DNA from 3 places in the Streptomyces canarius genome. Region 2 is predicted to be linked to each of the others. Evidence: predicted binding sites of a transcription regulator. Region 2 holds the regulator's gene; each other region holds the start of a gene.
What was found. The regulator HrcA, encoded in region 2, represses chaperone genes, less so after heat shock. The targets are predictions, from matches to a motif close to TTNGCACTCNGNNNNNCNGAGTGCNAA.
Positions count from the first base shown of each region.

Region 1: the regulator HrcA is predicted to act here: its motif matches at 2,287-2,313, upstream of groL (chaperonin GroEL).
Region 3: the regulator HrcA is predicted to act here: its motif matches at 1,943-1,969, upstream of groES (co-chaperone GroES).

Region 1 is NZ_BMVN01000006.1:40,130-45,675, reverse strand. Features, by position in the region: gene IE294_RS10975 (NADH:flavin oxidoreductase) at 1-266, opposite strand, end outside; gene groL (chaperonin GroEL) at 501-2,123, opposite strand; gene IE294_RS10965 (cold-shock protein) at 2,423-2,626, opposite strand; gene IE294_RS10960 (MoaD/ThiS family protein) at 3,076-3,351, opposite strand; gene thrC (threonine synthase) at 3,500-4,783, opposite strand; SAM riboswitch class I at 4,801-4,940, opposite strand; gene IE294_RS10950 (glucosyl-3-phosphoglycerate synthase) at 5,072-5,546, shown strand, end outside.
Region 2 is NZ_BMVN01000003.1:49,505-55,050, reverse strand. Features, by position in the region: gene dnaJ (molecular chaperone DnaJ) at 1-1,101, opposite strand, end outside; gene hrcA (heat-inducible transcriptional repressor HrcA) at 1,102-2,118, opposite strand; gene IE294_RS04890 (MBL fold metallo-hydrolase) at 2,282-3,004, shown strand; gene IE294_RS04885 (DUF3097 domain-containing protein) at 3,072-3,941, shown strand; gene IE294_RS04880 (Uma2 family endonuclease) at 3,919-4,497, opposite strand; gene hemW (radical SAM family heme chaperone HemW) at 4,597-5,546, opposite strand, start outside.
Region 3 is NZ_BMVN01000008.1:90,972-96,517, reverse strand. Features, by position in the region: gene IE294_RS14020 (THUMP-like domain-containing protein) at 1-87, opposite strand, end outside; gene IE294_RS14015 (polysaccharide deacetylase family protein) at 178-1,089, shown strand; gene IE294_RS14010 (polysaccharide deacetylase family protein) at 1,086-1,898, shown strand; gene groES (co-chaperone GroES) at 2,118-2,426, shown strand; gene groL (chaperonin GroEL) at 2,546-4,174, shown strand; gene IE294_RS13995 (ester cyclase) at 4,261-4,968, opposite strand; gene IE294_RS13990 (SDR family NAD(P)-dependent oxidoreductase) at 5,043-5,546, opposite strand, start outside.

The sequences.
Region 1 (5,546 bases), on a different contig from region 2:
TCCTCGCCGTGGAAGCGCGGGACGCGGTCGCTCTGGCCGGCCGACGGGTGGCCCACGTAGGTGCCCTCGGTGACGATGAGGCCGACCCCGGCGGCGGCGCGGCGGGCGTAGTACGAGCGCACGTCCTCGCCCGGCACACCGCCCGGCGAGAACATGCGGGTCATGGGCGCCATCACGATCCGGTTCGGAACGGTGAGGCCGTTCAGCGTGATCGGGCGGGACAGGACGCGGGCCGCGCGGGAGGCGGGGGGCGTGGTGACGGTCACGTGGGGGGCTCCTCGTGAGTGAACGGGGTGAACCGGCTGGTATGTGCGTACGCATTGTTGCAGCGTCTTAAGTAAACACCGCTCGGCGGCCCGCGTTCCGGTCCGGTCCGGATCCCCTCACGTGATACCGGACACCCTCCCCCCACCCCGCGAACGCCCGAGGGCGGCACCTCCAGCCAGAAGCTGGGGGTGCCGCCCTCGGTCCGCAGGACAGGCGATCAACCGTCAGGTCGATCAGAAGTCCATGTCACCGCCCGGCATGCCGCCGCCGGCCGGGGCCGCGGCCTTCTCCGGCTTGTCGGCGATGACGGCCTCGGTGGTGAGGAACAGCGCGGCGATGGAGGCGGCGTTCTGGAGCGCGGAACGGGTCACCTTCGCCGGGTCGATGATGCCCTCGGCGACCAGGTCGACGTACTCGCCGGTCGCGGCGTTCAGGCCGTGACCCGGGGTCAGGTTGCGCACCTTCTCCACCACGACGCCGCCCTCGAGGCCGGCGTTGACGGCGATCTGCTTCAGCGGGGCCTCCAGGGCGATGCGCACGGCGTTGGCGCCGGTCGCCTCGTCACCCTCGAGCTCCAGCTTCTCGAAGACCTGGGAGGCCTGGAGCAGGGCCACGCCACCACCGGCGACGATGCCCTCCTCGACGGCCGCCTTCGCGTTGCGGACGGCGTCCTCGATGCGGTGCTTGCGCTCCTTGAGCTCCACCTCGGTGGCGGCACCGGCCTTGATGACCGCGACACCGCCGGCGAGCTTCGCCAGGCGTTCCTGGAGCTTCTCGCGGTCGTAGTCCGAGTCGCTGTTCTCGATCTCGGCGCGGATCTGGTTCACGCGGCCGTTGACCTGCTCGGAGGAGCCGGCACCGTCGACGATGGTGGTCTCGTCCTTGGTGATGACGACCTTGCGGGCGCGGCCCAGGAGGTCCAGGGTCGCGTTCTCCAGCTTGAGGCCGACCTCCTCGGAGATGACCTCGCCGCCCGTGAGGATGGCGATGTCGCCGAGCATGGCCTTGCGGCGGTCGCCGAAGCCCGGGGCCTTGACGGCGACGGACTTGAAGGTGCCGCGGATCTTGTTGACGACCAGGGTCGACAGGGCCTCGCCCTCGACGTCCTCGGCGATGATCAGCAGCGGCTTGCCCGACTGCATGACCTTCTCCAGCAGCGGGAGCAGGTCCTTGACCGAGGAGATCTTGGAGTTGGCGATGAGGATGTACGGGTCCTCCAGCACCGCCTCCATGCGCTCCATGTCGGTCGCGAAGTAGGCGGAGATGTAGCCCTTGTCGAAGCGCATGCCCTCGGTGAGCTCCAGCTCAAGACCGAAGGTGTTGGACTCCTCGACGGTGATGACGCCTTCCTTGCCGACCTTGTCCATGGCCTCGGCGATCAGCTCGCCGATCTGGGTGTCGGCGGCGGAGATGGACGCGGTGGAGGCGATCTGCTCCTTGGTCTCGACGTCCTTCGCCTGCTCCAGCAGGGCGGCGGAGACGGCCTCGACGGCCTTCTCGATACCGCGCTTCAGAGCCATCGGGTTGGCGCCGGCGGCGACGTTGCGCAGGCCTTCCTTGACCAGGGCCTGGGCGAGCACGGTCGCGGTGGTCGTACCGTCACCGGCGACGTCGTCCGTCTTCTTGGCGACTTCCTTGACCAGCTCGGCGCCGATCTTCTCGTACGGGTCCTCGAGCTCGATCTCCTTGGCGATGGAGACACCATCGTTGGTGATCGTGGGGGCGCCCCACTTCTTCTCGAGGACGACGTTGCGGCCCTTGGGGCCGAGCGTCACCTTCACGGCGTCCGCGAGCTGGTTCATGCCGCGCTCGAGGCCGCGCCGCGCCTCCTCGTCGAACGCGATGATCTTGGCCATGTGAAGTGGTCCCTCCAGGACTGGGGGTGATTCCTTCGGACCGCGCCCGCGCCCGCGACGGACGGCTCGCCGGTCCCGTGGTCCCTTGCACCACATGACCCGCGGGCCTCACCGACCCGGTCCTTCGTTGTCACTCTCACCTTCAGAGTGCTAACGCCAATGATTAGCACTCGGCATGGTCGAGTGCAAGCGCCTGGACGGGTGGGAGGCTCCCGTCAGCCGCACGCGAACAGCGGAACCGGGGCACGGCGAAGGGCCCGCACCCTCTGCGAGGTGCGGGCCCTTCGGACAAGAAACGTTCAGGCGGTGACGCGAACCATGTCGGCCTGCGGACCCTTCTGGCCCTGCGAGATCTCGAACTCGACCCGCTGGCCCTCTTCCAGGGTGCGGTAGCCGTCCATCTGAATCGCGCTGTAGTGGACGAAGACGTCCGCACCACCGTCGACCGCGATGAAGCCGTACCCCTTCTCCGCGTTGAACCACTTGACGGTGCCCTGAGCCATGCCTAACTCCCCTATTACTGGCCCTTGCACAGATCCACACTTCGCGGACCCGGGTCAGACCTCACCCCCCAACTGGTCGGGGGCGTGCGCCGGAACGCGTCGACCGCGGCTGAATGTATCTGTCCAACTGCCGTCTGCAACAGGTCAATCGGACGAGAATTCTGGACGCGAGCGGTCCGGAATCTGGCGAGAATTCATCCGAATTCAGGGCAAGTCGGGCCCCATAAAAGCCACAAAAGCCGCAGACAACCCGCACACTTTGGCTACTTCTTGTCGGGCGGGCGGCATGAAATCCAGGGCCCGCGACCCGGAGGCCGGGGCCGTGTTCCCCAACTCTACCGCGCTCAATCACACAGAATTGCCCCCTCCGCTTCTCTTACGGAGGGGGCAATCGGATGAACAGCCGGTAACCGCGGTTACCGAAGGTAATGAGCGGGCGGATCCGCGGCTCAGCCGCCGGCGACCGCCGGGATGATCGAGACGCCGGCCCCGTCGGGGGTCGTCGTGTCCAGGCCCTGCTCGAACCGGACGTCGTCGTCGTTGACGTACACGTTGACGAACCGGCGCAGCTTGCCCTGGTCGTCCAGCACGCGCGCGGCGATGCCCGTGTGGTTCTTCTCCAGGTCGGCGATGACCTCGCCGAGCGTCGTGCCCTCGGCGGCGACCTCGGCCCGCCCGCCGGTGTAGGTGCGCAGGATGGTGGGGATGCGAACGGTCACGCTCATGCGGTGGGACCTCCGGTCGGGTTCACGGGTACGGCGGGGCGGCGCCCCAGGGGCGCGGGGCCGTGGTGCGGGTGCGGCTGCCGCCGCGCGGGCGTGACCGGCCCCCACCGGCCCGCGGGTCGCGTGCGGCCTCCCGGCGGAACGCCCGTCATGCGAGGCCGGCCTCTCGGAAGGAGTCCAGGGTCGGGCGGATGGTGGCGGTGAGACCGGTGCCGGCCACCGCGTCCAGGGTCTTCAGGCCGTCGCCGGTGTTGAGGACGACCGTGGTCTTCGCCGGGTCCAGCACGCCCGCCTCCAGCAGCTTGCGGGTGACGCCGACGGTCACGCCGCCGGCGGTCTCCGCGAAGATGCCCTCGGTCCGCGCGAGCAGCTTGATCGCGTCCACGACCTCCTCGTCCGTCACGTCCTCCACGGCACCGCCGGTGCGGCGCGCGATGTCCAGGACGTACGGCCCGTCGGCCGGGTTGCCGATGGCCAGGGACTTGGCGATGGTGTTCGGCTTCTGGGGCCGTACGACGTCGTGGCCGGCCTTGAAGGCGGTGGAGACCGGGGAGCAGCCCTCGGCCTGAGCGCCGAAGATCTTGTACGGCCTGTCCTCGACCAGACCGAGCTTGATCAGCTCCTGGAGCCCCTTGTCGATCTTCGTGAGCTGGGAGCCGGAGGCGATCGGGACCACGATCTGGTCCGGCAGCCGCCAGCCGAGCTGCTCGCAGATCTCGTACGCCAGGGTCTTGGAGCCCTCCGCGTAGTACGGCCGCAGGTTGACGTTGACGAAGCCCCAGCCCTCGCCGGCCGGGTCGCCGATCAGCTCGGAGCAGAAGCGGTTCACGTCGTCGTAGTTGCCCTCGATGCCGACGAGTTCACCGCCGTAGACCGCGGCCATCACGATCTTGCCCTGCTCCAGGTCGTGCGGGATGAACACGCAGGAGCGGAGGCCGGCGCGGGCGGCGGCGGCGCCGACGGCGCCGGCCAGGTTGCCGGTCGAGGAGCAGGACAGGGTGGTGAAGCCGAAGGCGCGCGCGGCCTCCAGGGCCTGGGCCACGACCCGGTCCTTGAAGGAGTGGGTCGGGTTGCCGGAGTCGTCCTTCACGTACAGGCCGCCGGTCACGCCCAGCTCGCGGGCCAGGTTGTCGGCCTGGACGAGCTTGGTCCAGCCCGGGTTGATGTTCGGCTTGCCGGCGACGTCCGCCGGGACCGGCAGCAGGGGCGCGTAGCGCCAGATGTTCGCGGGGCCCGCCTCGATGCGGCGGCGCAGTTCCTCGGTGTCGTAGCCGGAGAAGTCGTAGGCGATCTCCAGCGGGCCGAAGCACTCCTCGCAGGCGAAGACCGGGCCGAGCGGCACCCGGTGACCGCACTCGCGACAGCTCAGGGCCGCGGCGGGGCCGAGGTCGACGGTGGATTCGCTGGTGGTGGCAACTGTCTGCACAGCCATGGAGGCGAGGCCCTTTCTCCTCATCTTCCCCACGACGCATCTCGCCGTGAGACGGAATTGGCACCTTCCCTGGCCGTGAGCCTCGCGCGAACGAGTCCGGTCAGGGGGGTTGCCGGGGCTTCACCGGGCCGTGTCCCTCTGCCCCTCTGGATGAGCGGTATGCGGTTGTGGAACGCACCCGACCCCCGACATGCGATGGTCATCGGCGTTGTTCAAGACTGTAACCGACGGCCGGGACAGTTGAGATAGTCGTCCGAACCGCGAGACAAGAGTGAGGAGCCACAGACTGTGCTGGAAGAAGTCGAGCGCTGGCTGACCACCCGGTCCTGGTCCGTGGCCGATCGTCCGCTGCACCAGATCCTCGCCGCGAAGCAGCGCACGGGCCAGACCGTCAGCGTCGTCCTGCCCGCGCTCAACGAGGAGGAGACCGTCGGCGACATCGTCGAGGTCATCCGGCACGACCTCGTGGAGCAGGTGCCGCTCGTCGACGAGATCGTGGTCGTCGACTCGGGCTCCACCGACCGCACCTCCCAGGTCGCCGCGCGCGCGGGCGCCCGGGTCGTCCACCGGGACGCCATCCTGCCGCGCGTCCCGGCCGTCCCCGGCAAGGGCGAGGTGCTGTGGCGGTCGCTGCTGGTGACCGGCGGGGACATCGTCTGCTTCGTCGACGCGGACCTCAGGGAGTTCTCCTCCGACTTCGTCTCCGGGATCGTCGGCCCGCTGTTCACCGACCCGGACGTCGACCTGGTCAAGGCGATGTACG
Region 2 (5,546 bases):
CAGCCCCTGCTGCCCCGGCTGGAACTGGCCCTGCGGCCGTTCCTCGCCGCGCAGTTTGGCCAGCTCGCGCAGCAGCCGCTCCTGCTCGGGGTCCAGCTTGGTCGGCGTGGTCACCTCGACGTGCACGACCAGGTCGCCCCGGCCGCCGCCGCGCAGGTGCGTGACGCCCCGGCCGTGCAGCGGGATCGACTGGCCGGACTGGGTGCCGGGCCGGATGTCGACCTCCTCCAGGCCGTCCAGCGTCTCCAGCGGCACCTTCGTGCCGAGGGACGCCGCCGTCATCGGGATCGTGACCGTGCAGTGCAGGTCGTCGCCGCGCCGCTGGAACGTCGGGTGCGGCAGCTCGTGGATCTCGACGTACAGGTCGCCGGCCGGGCCGCCGCCGGGGCCGACCTCGCCCTCACCGGCGAGCTGGATCCGCGTGCCGTTGTCGACACCGGCCGGGATCTTCACGGTCAGCGTCCGGCGCGAGCGCACCCGGCCGTCGCCGGCGCACTCCGGGCACGGGGTCGGGACGACCGTGCCGAAGCCCTGGCACTGCGGGCACGGCCGCGAGGTCATGACCTGGCCCAGGAAGGACCGGGTGACCTGGGAGACCTCACCCCGGCCGCGGCACATGTCACACGTCTGGGCGGACGTGCCGGGCGCCGCGCCCTCGCCGTTGCAGGTGTTGCAGACGACGGCCGTGTCGACCTGGATGTCCTTGGTCGTCCCGAAGGCCGCCTCGTCCAGCTCGACCTCGATCCGGATCATCGCGTCCTGGCCGCGCCGGGTGCGCGAGCGCGGCCCGCGCTGCGACGCCGTACCGAAGAACGCGTCCATGATGTCGGAGAAGTTGCCGAAGCCGCCGGCCCCGAAGCCGCCCGCGCCCGCGCCGCCCGACTGGGAGAGCGGGTCGCCGCCGAGGTCGTAGACCTGCTTCTTCTGCGGGTCCGACAGCACCTCGTAAGCGGCGTTGATCTCCTTGAACCGCTCCTGGGTCTTCGGGTCCGGGTTGACGTCCGGGTGCAGCTCGCGCGCGAGCCGGCGGAACGCCTTCTTGATCTCATCCTGCGACGCGTCGCGGCGCACGCCGAGAACGGCGTAGTAGTCCGTGGCCACTTACGACTCCGCCAGGATCTGTCCGACGTACCGTGCCACTGCGCGTACCGCTCCCATCGTTCCCGGGTAGTCCATGCGGGTCGGTCCGACCACGCCGAGCTTGGCAACCGCCTCGCCGCCCGAACCGTAGCCGACCGACACGACGGAGGTGGAGTTGAGTCCCTCATGGGCGTTCTCGTGGCCGATGCGCACGGTCACACCCGGATCCTTCGCCTCGCCGAGGAGCTTGAGGAGCACGACCTGCTCCTCCAGGGCCTCCAGGACGGGCCGGATCGTGAGGGGGAAGTCATGTCCGAAGCGGGTCAGATTGGCGGTGCCGCCGATCATCAGCCGCTCCTCGTTCTCCTCCACGAGTGTCTCCAGAAGAGTGGAGAGCACCGTGGAGACCGTACCGCGGTCCTCCGGATCGAAGGCGTCCGGGAGGTCCTCGACCAGCTTCGGCACGTCCGTGAACCGGCGGCCGGCGACCCGGCTGTTGAGCCGCGCCCGCAGATCCGCCAGCGATGCCTCGCCGAACGGCGCCGGGCAGTCGACCATCCGCTGCTCGACCCGGCCGGTGTCCGTGATCAGCACGAGCATCACGCGCGCGGGAGCCAGCGACAGCAGCTCCACGTGCCGGACCGTGGACCGGGTCAGGGACGGGTACTGCACGACGGCGACCTGCCGGGTGAGCTGCGCGAGCAGCCGCACGGTCCGCGCCACGACGTCGTCGAGGTCGACGGCGCCCTCCAGGAAGTTCTGGATCGCCCGCCGCTCCGGCGCGGTCATCGGCTTCACGCCCGCGAGCTTGTCCACGAACAGCCGGTAGCCCTTGTCGGTGGGGATCCGCCCCGCACTGGTGTGCGGCTGGGCGATGTACCCCTCGTCCTCCAGGGCCGCCATGTCGTTGCGGACGGTCGCCGGGGAGACGCCGAGGCTGTGCCGCTCGGTGAGCGCCTTGGAACCGACCGGCTCCTCGGTGCCCACGTAGTCCTGGACGATGGCGCGCAGTACCTGAAGCCTGCGTTCACTCAGCATTCGCGCGCACCTCCAGCACGTCGTCCCCTCGTCCGTTCGGGTTCGCCCCTTTGGCACTCTTCCCGTGCGAGTGCCAGCGTTCCCCGGCCCAGTGTACGGCTGCCGGGTACACCCTGGGCAAGGTCGGGCCGCCGTACCGGCTCGTACCGCTAGCGTCGCGGGTATGACCGTGACTTGGGAAGAGCTGGGGTGGGAGCGGCTGGCCGCGGGGGTGGGCCGGTGCCGGCTGCCGGGCTGGGACTGCACGGCGGGGCTGGTCCTCGGGGAGGGTACGGCACTGCTCGTGGACGCCGGTTCGAGCCTCGCGGAGGGGGTCCGGCTGCGCGGCCAGGCCGAGGAGCTGGCGGGCGGCCGTGTGACCCATCTCGCGCTCACCCATCCCCACTTCGACCACGTCTTCGGCGCCGCCGTGTTCGCCGGGGCGGAGGTGTACGGGGCGGTGGGCCTGGACGCGGTGTTCGCGTACGAGCGCGCGGACCTGCGGCTGGACGCGGTCCGCAACGGGCTGCCGGTGGCCGACGCCGACGAGGCGGTGGACGCGCTGGCCCCGCCCCGCCACGCGGTCTCCGGCGAGTGGACGCTGGACCTCGGCGACGGCCGCCAGGCACTGCTGGCCAACGTGGGCCCCGGCCACACGGCGCACGACCTGGCCGTGCTGGTGCCGGGCGAGCCCGAGGTGGTGTTCTGCGGCGACCTGGTGGAGGAGTCCGGCGAACCCCAGGCGGGCCCCGACGCGGTCCCGTCCCGCTGGCCGGACGCGCTGGACAGGCTGCTGGCACTCGGCGGCGAGGACGCTCTGTACGTGCCCGGTCACGGCGCGGTGGTGGACGCGGGGTTCGTCCGCCGCCAACGGGACGCCCTGGCAACGCGGTTCGGCGTGATCTGAGCGGCTCCCGAGGGCTGGACCGGCGTGTCGTGAGCGTTCGGACCCGGCTTCTCCTATCGTCATCCGAATGCGCCCACCCGTCTCCCGCCACCGCCCTTCCAACGAGGGTCCTTCGGGCCCGCGCCCTCGTGTGTACTCCGCCGACCTCACCCCGCCGTGGAAGAAGCCCAAGCCCGTGCCGGAGGTGCCGGCCGAGCCGGGTCTGGTGGTGGAGGAGCCCGGCACCGGGTTCTGCGGCGCGGTGATCCGCTGCGAGGCGGGCACGGTGACCCTGGAGGACCGCTTCGGCAAGCACCGGGTGTTCCCGCTGGAGCCGCGCGGCTTCCTGCTGGAGGGGCGCGTGGTGACGCTCGTCCGCCCCGCCGCCTCGGCCCCGCGTCCCACCCGTACGGCGTCCGGCTCGGTCGCCGTCCCCCAGGCACGCGCGCGCGTGGCCCGTGCCGGACGCATCTACGTGGAGGGCCGGCACGACGCCGAGCTGGTCGAGAAGGTGTGGGGCGACGACCTGCGGATCGAGGGGGTGGTCGTGGAGTACCTGGAGGGCGTGGACGACCTCCCGTCGATCGTGGAGTCCTTCGCCCCGGGCCCGGACGCGCGGCTGGGCGTCCTGGTGGACCATCTGGTGCCGGGGACGAAGGAGTGGCGGATCGCGGAGTCGGTGACGAGCGAACACGCGCTGGTCGTCGGCCACCCGTTCATCGACGTCTGGCAGGCGGTGAAGCCGGCGTCGCTGGGCATCGAGGCGTGGCCGGCGGTGCCGAAGGGCCAGGACTGGAAGACGGGCGTGTGCCGGGCGCTGGGCTGGCCGGCGGAGAACACCGGCGCGGTGTGGCAGGCGATCCTGAAGCGGGTGGGCTCCTACAAGGACCTGGAGCCGGAGCTGCTGGGGCGCGTGGAGGAGCTGATCGACTTCGTCACGGGTAGCGGTGGGGCCTGACGTCCGGCAACGTCCCGAACTCGCTGGTGTCGAGTTCGAGCCCGAGAGCGTCCAACGGGACTGGATCCCCGAACTTGATGATCTCCTGGCTGAGATAGTCGGCGTCCTCCCCCTGGCCCGTCGGCTTCGTCAGCAGAACGCAGTGGGCCATGATCGGGTCGACGATGAGGTACGCGGGGATCTTCCCCGCCGCATAGATCGAGCGCTTGACCACGTAGTCCTGGTGGACGCTGTACTTGGAGACGACCTCCAGCACCATGGTGATCAGTTGGCTGGGCAACAGCCGCCCGGAGCTGGGCAGCACTTCGGGCGAGAGAACCACCAGGTCGGGCACCGGCTCGCTGGATTCACCGGCGATGTCGACGTCCTGTGTCTGAAGGGGATACCACCGCTCAAGGGGCATCTGCCGCTGCGTGTGCAGCACGATCAGGTTGTGCACCAGATCAGGGCCGGCCATCATCACGATGACTCCTCGGAGAAGCTCAGCCTTGACACCCTCGGGAGGCTCGAACTCGTCGAGGTACTTGGCCATTCCACGCTCGTCCACAGCGGTCATCTCCGTGGCCTCCACATCCGCCGCGTCCTGTCGGCGGCAGCCTACGAACCAGGTTAGGGACCGAACCGGCGTTCCGGGGGGATCCACCCGCCGGGGTGATCAGTCCACCAGGTCCCGCACCACCGCGTCCGCCAGCAGCCGCCCCCGCAGGGTCAGCGCGGCCCGCCCCTCCTGGTACGGCCCCTCCTGGAGGAGCCCGTCCGCCAGCGCGCGCCGGGACGCCGCGAGCCCCTCCTCCTTCAGCAGGGACAGCGGGACCCCTTCCCGCAGCCGCAGCTCCAGGAGGACGCGCTCCACGCGCCGGTCCTCGCCGGACAGCAGTTCCCGGCCCGCTCCCGGCGACTTCCCCGACGCCAGCGCCGCCGCGTACGCGCCCGGGTGCTTGACGTTCCACCAGCGGACCCCGCCCACGTGCGAGTGTGCGCCCGGCCCGGCGCCCCACCAGTCGGCGCCCCGCCAGTACAGCTCGTTGTGCAGGCAGCGGCCCGCCTCGGAGGTGGCCCAGTTGGAGACCTCGTACCAGTCGAAGCCCGCCTGGCCGAGCATCTCCTCGGCGATCAGGTACCGGTCGGCGTGGACGTCGTCGTCGGTCATCGGGATCTCGCCCCGGCGGATGCGGCGGGCGAGCTGGGTGCCCTCCTCCACGATGAGCGCGTAGGCGCTGATGTGGTCGGGTCCGGCGCCCAGGGCGGCCTCCAGGGACGCCCGCCAGTCGTCGTCGCTCTCCCCCGGCGTGCCGTAGATCAGGTCGAGGTTCACATGGTCGAAGCCCGCCGCCCTGGCCTCCGCCACGCACGCCTCCGGGCGGCCCGGGGTGTGCGTCCGGTCGAGCACGCGCAGCACGTGCCGCTTCGCGCTCTGCATGCCGAAGGAGATCCGGTTGAAGCCGCCCTCGCGGAGGGTGGCGAGGTACGCGGGGTCGACGGACTCCGGGTTCGCCTCCGTCGTGATCTCCGCGTCCGGCGCCAGCCCGAACTCGTCCCGGATCGCCCCCAGCATCCGTACGAGATCGTCGGCGGCCAGCAGCGTCGGCGTACCGCCGCCGACGA
Region 3 (5,546 bases), on a different contig from region 2:
GGCCAGCTCCCGCGCGGGCTCGGTGTCGCGGACCTCGTCGAGGAGGGCGCGGCCTTCGGGGGTGAGGAGCAGAGCGAGGTCGTTCACCGGGTCATTGTGGGCCAGTCGGTGGATGGTGCGCCTCCGGCGGCGGTGTCGTCCGGGGTCGCGGGCCGGGGCCTGGGAGGATCCGGCACCATGCGAGCAGTAGTACAAAATGACAAAAGTCGGACTCGTTTCCGGCGGCTGGCCCTCGGGGGCGGAGCCGCCGCGCTGGCCGCCGCCACCCTGCTCTCCGCCTGCGCCGGGCCCGAGTCCGTGCGCAGCGCCTCCGGCCACGGCGGCCCCGCCAAGCCCCAGGACCCGGCGGCGCGCCGGGCCGCCGAACACGCCCGGCTGGCCGCCGCCGCCCGGCGCTGGGGGCTGGACCAGGTCCCGCTCACGCCTCCGCCGCCCCCCGCGGCGAAGCCGAGGATCACCGCCCGCGACGGATTCGAGGTGGACCACCAGGAGGACTGGAACCTGCCCCCCGTCTTCACCACGGTCCCCACCCGCGACAAGGTCGTGTTCCTGACGATCGACGACGGCGCCGAGAAGGACCCGCGGTTCCTCGCCATGATGCGCGAGCTCAAGATCCCGTACACCGCGTTCCTCAGCGACTACCTGGTCAAGGACGACTACGCCTACTTCCGGAAGATGCGGTCCTACGGCAACACCCTCAACAACCACACCCTGCACCACCCCTACCTGCCGGGCCTGTCCTACGAGGAGCAGAAGGACGAGATCTGCGGCATGCAGGCCGTCATGAAGAAGCAGTTCGGCAAGGCACCCACCGTCTTCCGTCCCCCGTACGGCAACTACAACCAGGACACCCTGGTCGCCGCGAAGGAATGCGGCATCACGTACGCGCCGATCTGGAACGAGGAGGTCTTCGTCGACCACTGGGAGTACCGCGAGGACGACAAGCGGCTGCGCCGCGGCGACATCGTCCTCACCCACTTCCGCGGCCGGGACGACTGGGACGGCACGATGGTGGACGACATGCGCCGCTTCCTGAACAAGGTCACGCGCGAGGGCTACGCCGTGGCCCGCCTGGAGGACTACCTGTGAGGCGGGCTCGGGGCAGGGCCGCGGCCCTCGCCGCGGCCCTGCTCCTGACGGGCTGCGCCCAGTCCGTCGACCCCATCGAACGCCTCGGCAAGAAGGCCGCCGAAGGGGTACGCCCGCACATCACCGACCCCGACCACCGCTACCGCGCCTGGGGCCTGACCCGGCCCCTCGCCCGCGCCCCGGTGCACCCGGCCCGCCCGCTCGCCGAGCACCAGGGGGCCGGCGCCCCGCCCCCCGTGGTCGACCGCGTCCCCACCCGTGACCCGGTCGTCTTCCTCACCTACGACGACGGCGCCGAGCGGGACCCCCGCTTCGTCGACATGGTCCGCGAACTCCGGCTGCCGGTCACCCTGTTCCTCACCGACAGCGTCGCCGCCCCCGGCTACGGCCACTTCGCCCGGCTGCGCGCCCTCGGCGCCGGCATCGAGAACCACACCGTCGACCACCGGGCCCCGGCCGGATTGCCGTACGCCGGCCAGCGCGCCGAGATCTGCGGCCAGCAGGACCGCCTCCGCACCGCCCTCGGCGTCCGCCCCCGCCTCTTCCGCCCGCCCTACGGTTCCTACGACCGCACCACCCTGCGCGCGGCGGCGGACTGCGGCATCTCCGCGCTCGTCCTGTGGCGCGCCGCCCTGACCCCGGCCGGCCTCGCCTACACCCACGGCCCCCACCACCTGGGCCCCGGCGACATCGTCCTGGTGGGCCCCGACGACTCGAGGGGGCCGGCCCTGCGGAAACGCACGGCGGGGGTGCTGAGGGAGGCGCAGGGGCGGGGGCTGACGGTCGGGCGCCTCGAGGACTACCTGTGAGGACCGGCCGCACACCGCGATTCCGGCCGACGCGCCGCGGGCAATTGGCACTCCGCTTGACCGAGTGCTAATCGCGGTCATAGTCTCGGCTCTGGCACTCCCCCCTGGAGAGTGCCAGACAAACGCGACGGGCAGGTCCGGCACCCGCGACGACGGATCGACCTGGTCGCCACCTCAGACAGTTAACCCCGTGAGATCTCCGAAGGGGGAGGTCGGATCGTGACGACCGCCAGCTCCAAGGTTGCCATCAAGCCGCTCGAGGACCGCATCGTGGTCCAGCCGCTGGACGCCGAGCAGACCACGGCCTCTGGCCTGGTCATCCCGGACACCGCGAAGGAGAAGCCCCAGGAGGGCGCCGTCCTCGCCGTGGGCCCGGGCCGGTTCGAGAACGGCGAGCGTCTGCCGCTCGACGTCAAGGTCGGCGACGTCGTGCTGTACAGCAAGTACGGCGGCACCGAGGTGAAGTACAACGGCGACGAGTACCTCGTCCTCTCGGCTCGCGACGTCCTCGCGATCATCGAGAAGTAATCACCTCAAGCGACTCTCCGCTTAGAGCTGCGCCCCTGGCCCCCGCGACCGATAAGAAGCCGGGCGCCCGGGGCGCAGCGTCTTTTCACCCACAGATTTCCGAGAGGGCTCCCGCTGTCATGGCGAAGATCCTGAAGTTCGACGAGGACGCCCGTCGCGCCCTTGAGCGCGGCGTCAACAAGCTTGCCGACACCGTGAAGGTGACGATCGGCCCCCGTGGCCGCAACGTCGTCATCGACAAGAAGTTCGGCGCGCCCACCATCACCAACGACGGTGTCACGATCGCCCGCGAGGTCGAGATCGAGGACCCGTACGAGAACCTCGGCGCTCAGCTGGTGAAGGAGGTGGCGACCAAGACCAACGACATCGCTGGTGACGGCACCACCACCGCCACGGTCCTCGCCCAGGCGCTGGTCCGCGAGGGCCTGAAGAACGTCGCCGCCGGTGCCTCCCCGGCCGCCCTGAAGAAGGGCATCGACGCCGCGGTCAAGGCCGTCTCCGAGGACCTGCTCGCCTCGGCCCGCCCGATCGACGAGAAGTCCGACATCGCCGCCGTCGCCGCGCTGTCCGCCCAGGACCAGCAGGTCGGCGAGCTGATCGCCGAGGCGATGGACAAGGTCGGCAAGGACGGTGTCATCACCGTCGAGGAGTCCAACACCTTCGGCCTGGAGCTGGACTTCACCGAGGGCATGGCCTTCGACAAGGGCTACCTGTCGCCGTACTTCGTGACGGACCAGGAGCGCATGGAGGCCGTCCTGGAGGACCCCTACATCCTCATCAACCAGGGCAAGATCTCCGCCATCGCCGACCTGCTGCCGCTGCTGGAGAAGGTCATCCAGGCCGGCTCCTCCAAGCCGCTGCTGATCATCGCCGAGGACGTCGAGGGCGAGGCCCTGTCGACCCTGGTCGTCAACAAGATCCGCGGCACCTTCAACGCCGTCGCGGTGAAGGCCCCCGGCTTCGGCGACCGCCGCAAGGCGATGCTCCAGGACATGGCCGTCCTCACCGGCGCCACCGTCATCTCCGAGGAGGTCGGTCTCAAGATCGACCAGGTCGGCCTCGACGTGCTCGGCTCCGCCCGCCGCATCACCGTCACCAAGGACGACACCACGATCGTCGACGGCGCCGGCAAGTCCGAGGACGTGCAGGGCCGCGTCGCCCAGATCAAGGCCGAGATCGAGAACACCGACTCCGACTGGGACCGCGAGAAGCTCCAGGAGCGCCTCGCCAAGCTGGCCGGCGGCGTGTGCGTGATCAAGGTCGGCGCCGCCACCGAGGTGGAGCTGAAGGAGAAGAAGCACCGTCTGGAGGACGCCATCTCCGCGACCCGCGCCGCGGTCGAGGAGGGCATCGTCTCCGGTGGTGGCTCCGCCCTGGTCCACGCCTCCAAGGTGCTCGACGGCAACCTCGACAAGTCCGGCGACGAGGCCACCGGTGTCTCCGTGGTCCGCAACGCCGTGGTCGAGCCGCTGCGCTGGATCGGCGAGAACGCCGGCCAGGAGGGCTACGTCATCGTGTCCAAGGTCAAGGACCTGGACAAGGGGCAGGGCTACAACGCCGCCACCGGCGAGTACGGCGACCTGATCAAGGCCGGCGTCATCGACCCGGTCAAGGTCACCCGCTCCGCCCTGGAGAACGCCGCCTCCATCGCCTCCCTGCTGCTCACGACCGAGACCCTGGTCGTCGAGAAGAAGGAAGAGGAGCCGGAGGCCGCGGGCCACGGCCACAGCCACGGCCACGCGCACTGAGCCCAGCGCTCTTGAGCGAAGGCCCGGCACCCCGGTGAGGGGGCCGGGCCTTCGCCCTGTCCGCTGCTCCAAGCGGCCCGACGCGGCTACTGCTCCAACGCGTCGAGCGCGCCCAGTTGCTGCATCAGCCCGAGCTGGTCGTGCTGCCACCACAGCTCGGCGATCTTGCCGTTGTCGCCGAACCGGAACAGCGCCATCCCGGTCATGGTGACCTGCCTGCCGGTGGACGCGATCCCCAGGAAATCGCCCTGGTGCGTGGCGTACCAGGTCCACCGCGCGCAGGCCCGGTCGCCCTGGGTGAGCACATCCTCGACCGTGAACGCGAAGTCGAAGGCGCCGCGCCACATCCGGAACTCGGCGCGGACGTTGTCCAGCCCGATGGTGTCCTGCGGGTTCATCGGATCATGGCTGTGGATGTCCTCGTCCAGCAGGTCGTTGAGCGGCGGCAGCTCGCCCTCGGTGCACAGCGCCTCGAAGAACGAGCGCACCATGCCCTCGGACAGGCTCTCGTCGCGTACGACGTCCAGGTCGATGAACGTCGGCATCTCGTCGCACAGCGCGACCAGCCCCCGGAAGATCCGGTCGGTCTCCGGGAGGTTCGAGTTCCGCATCGCGTCCTCGTACGACGGGAACTCCACCACTTCGACGACGTGCGACGCGTCCGAGCGGTCCGTGCCCATCACCGCGTGCGTCGCCGTCCGCCTGCCCTTGGTCTGCTGGACCCAGTCGTCCATGAGCCGGTTCATCTCGTCCAGCCGGCTCGTCCTGCACTCGATGAGCTGTACGAAGGTCATGCGCCGCCTCCGGCCCCCCTGGTCCGGTACCGTCCCGCCCATTTTCCCACCGGGACGGCGGCGCCACCCGCCCGCTACCGCGGCCCGTACTTGCGCCCGGTCCGGGAGCTGACCCCGCCCAGCAGCCCGCGCGGCGCCACCTTCACCAGCCCCATCAGCGCCTTGTACCGGGGGTCGGGGATGGACAGCGTCTTGCCGCGCGCGAGGTCGGACAGGGCCGCCGCGACCAGCTTGTCGGCGTCCAGCCACATCCAGCCCGGGATGTTGTCCGTGCCCATCCCGGCCCGCTGGTGGAACTCGGTGCGCACGAACCCCGGGCACAGCGCCATCAGCCGGACCCCGCTGCCGGCCAGGTCCTTGGCCGCGCCCTGGGTGAACTGCACGACCCACGCCTTGGACGCGCCGTAGGTGCCGCGCGGGACGAACGCGGCCACCGAGGCGACGTTCACCACTCCGCCCCGGCCGCGCTCGCGCATCGCCTCGGCCGCCGCCGACGTCAGCCGGAGCACCGCCTCGCAGTGCACCTTGAGCATCCGTAGCTCGTCCGCCATCGGAACCTCCAGATAGCGGCCCTTGTT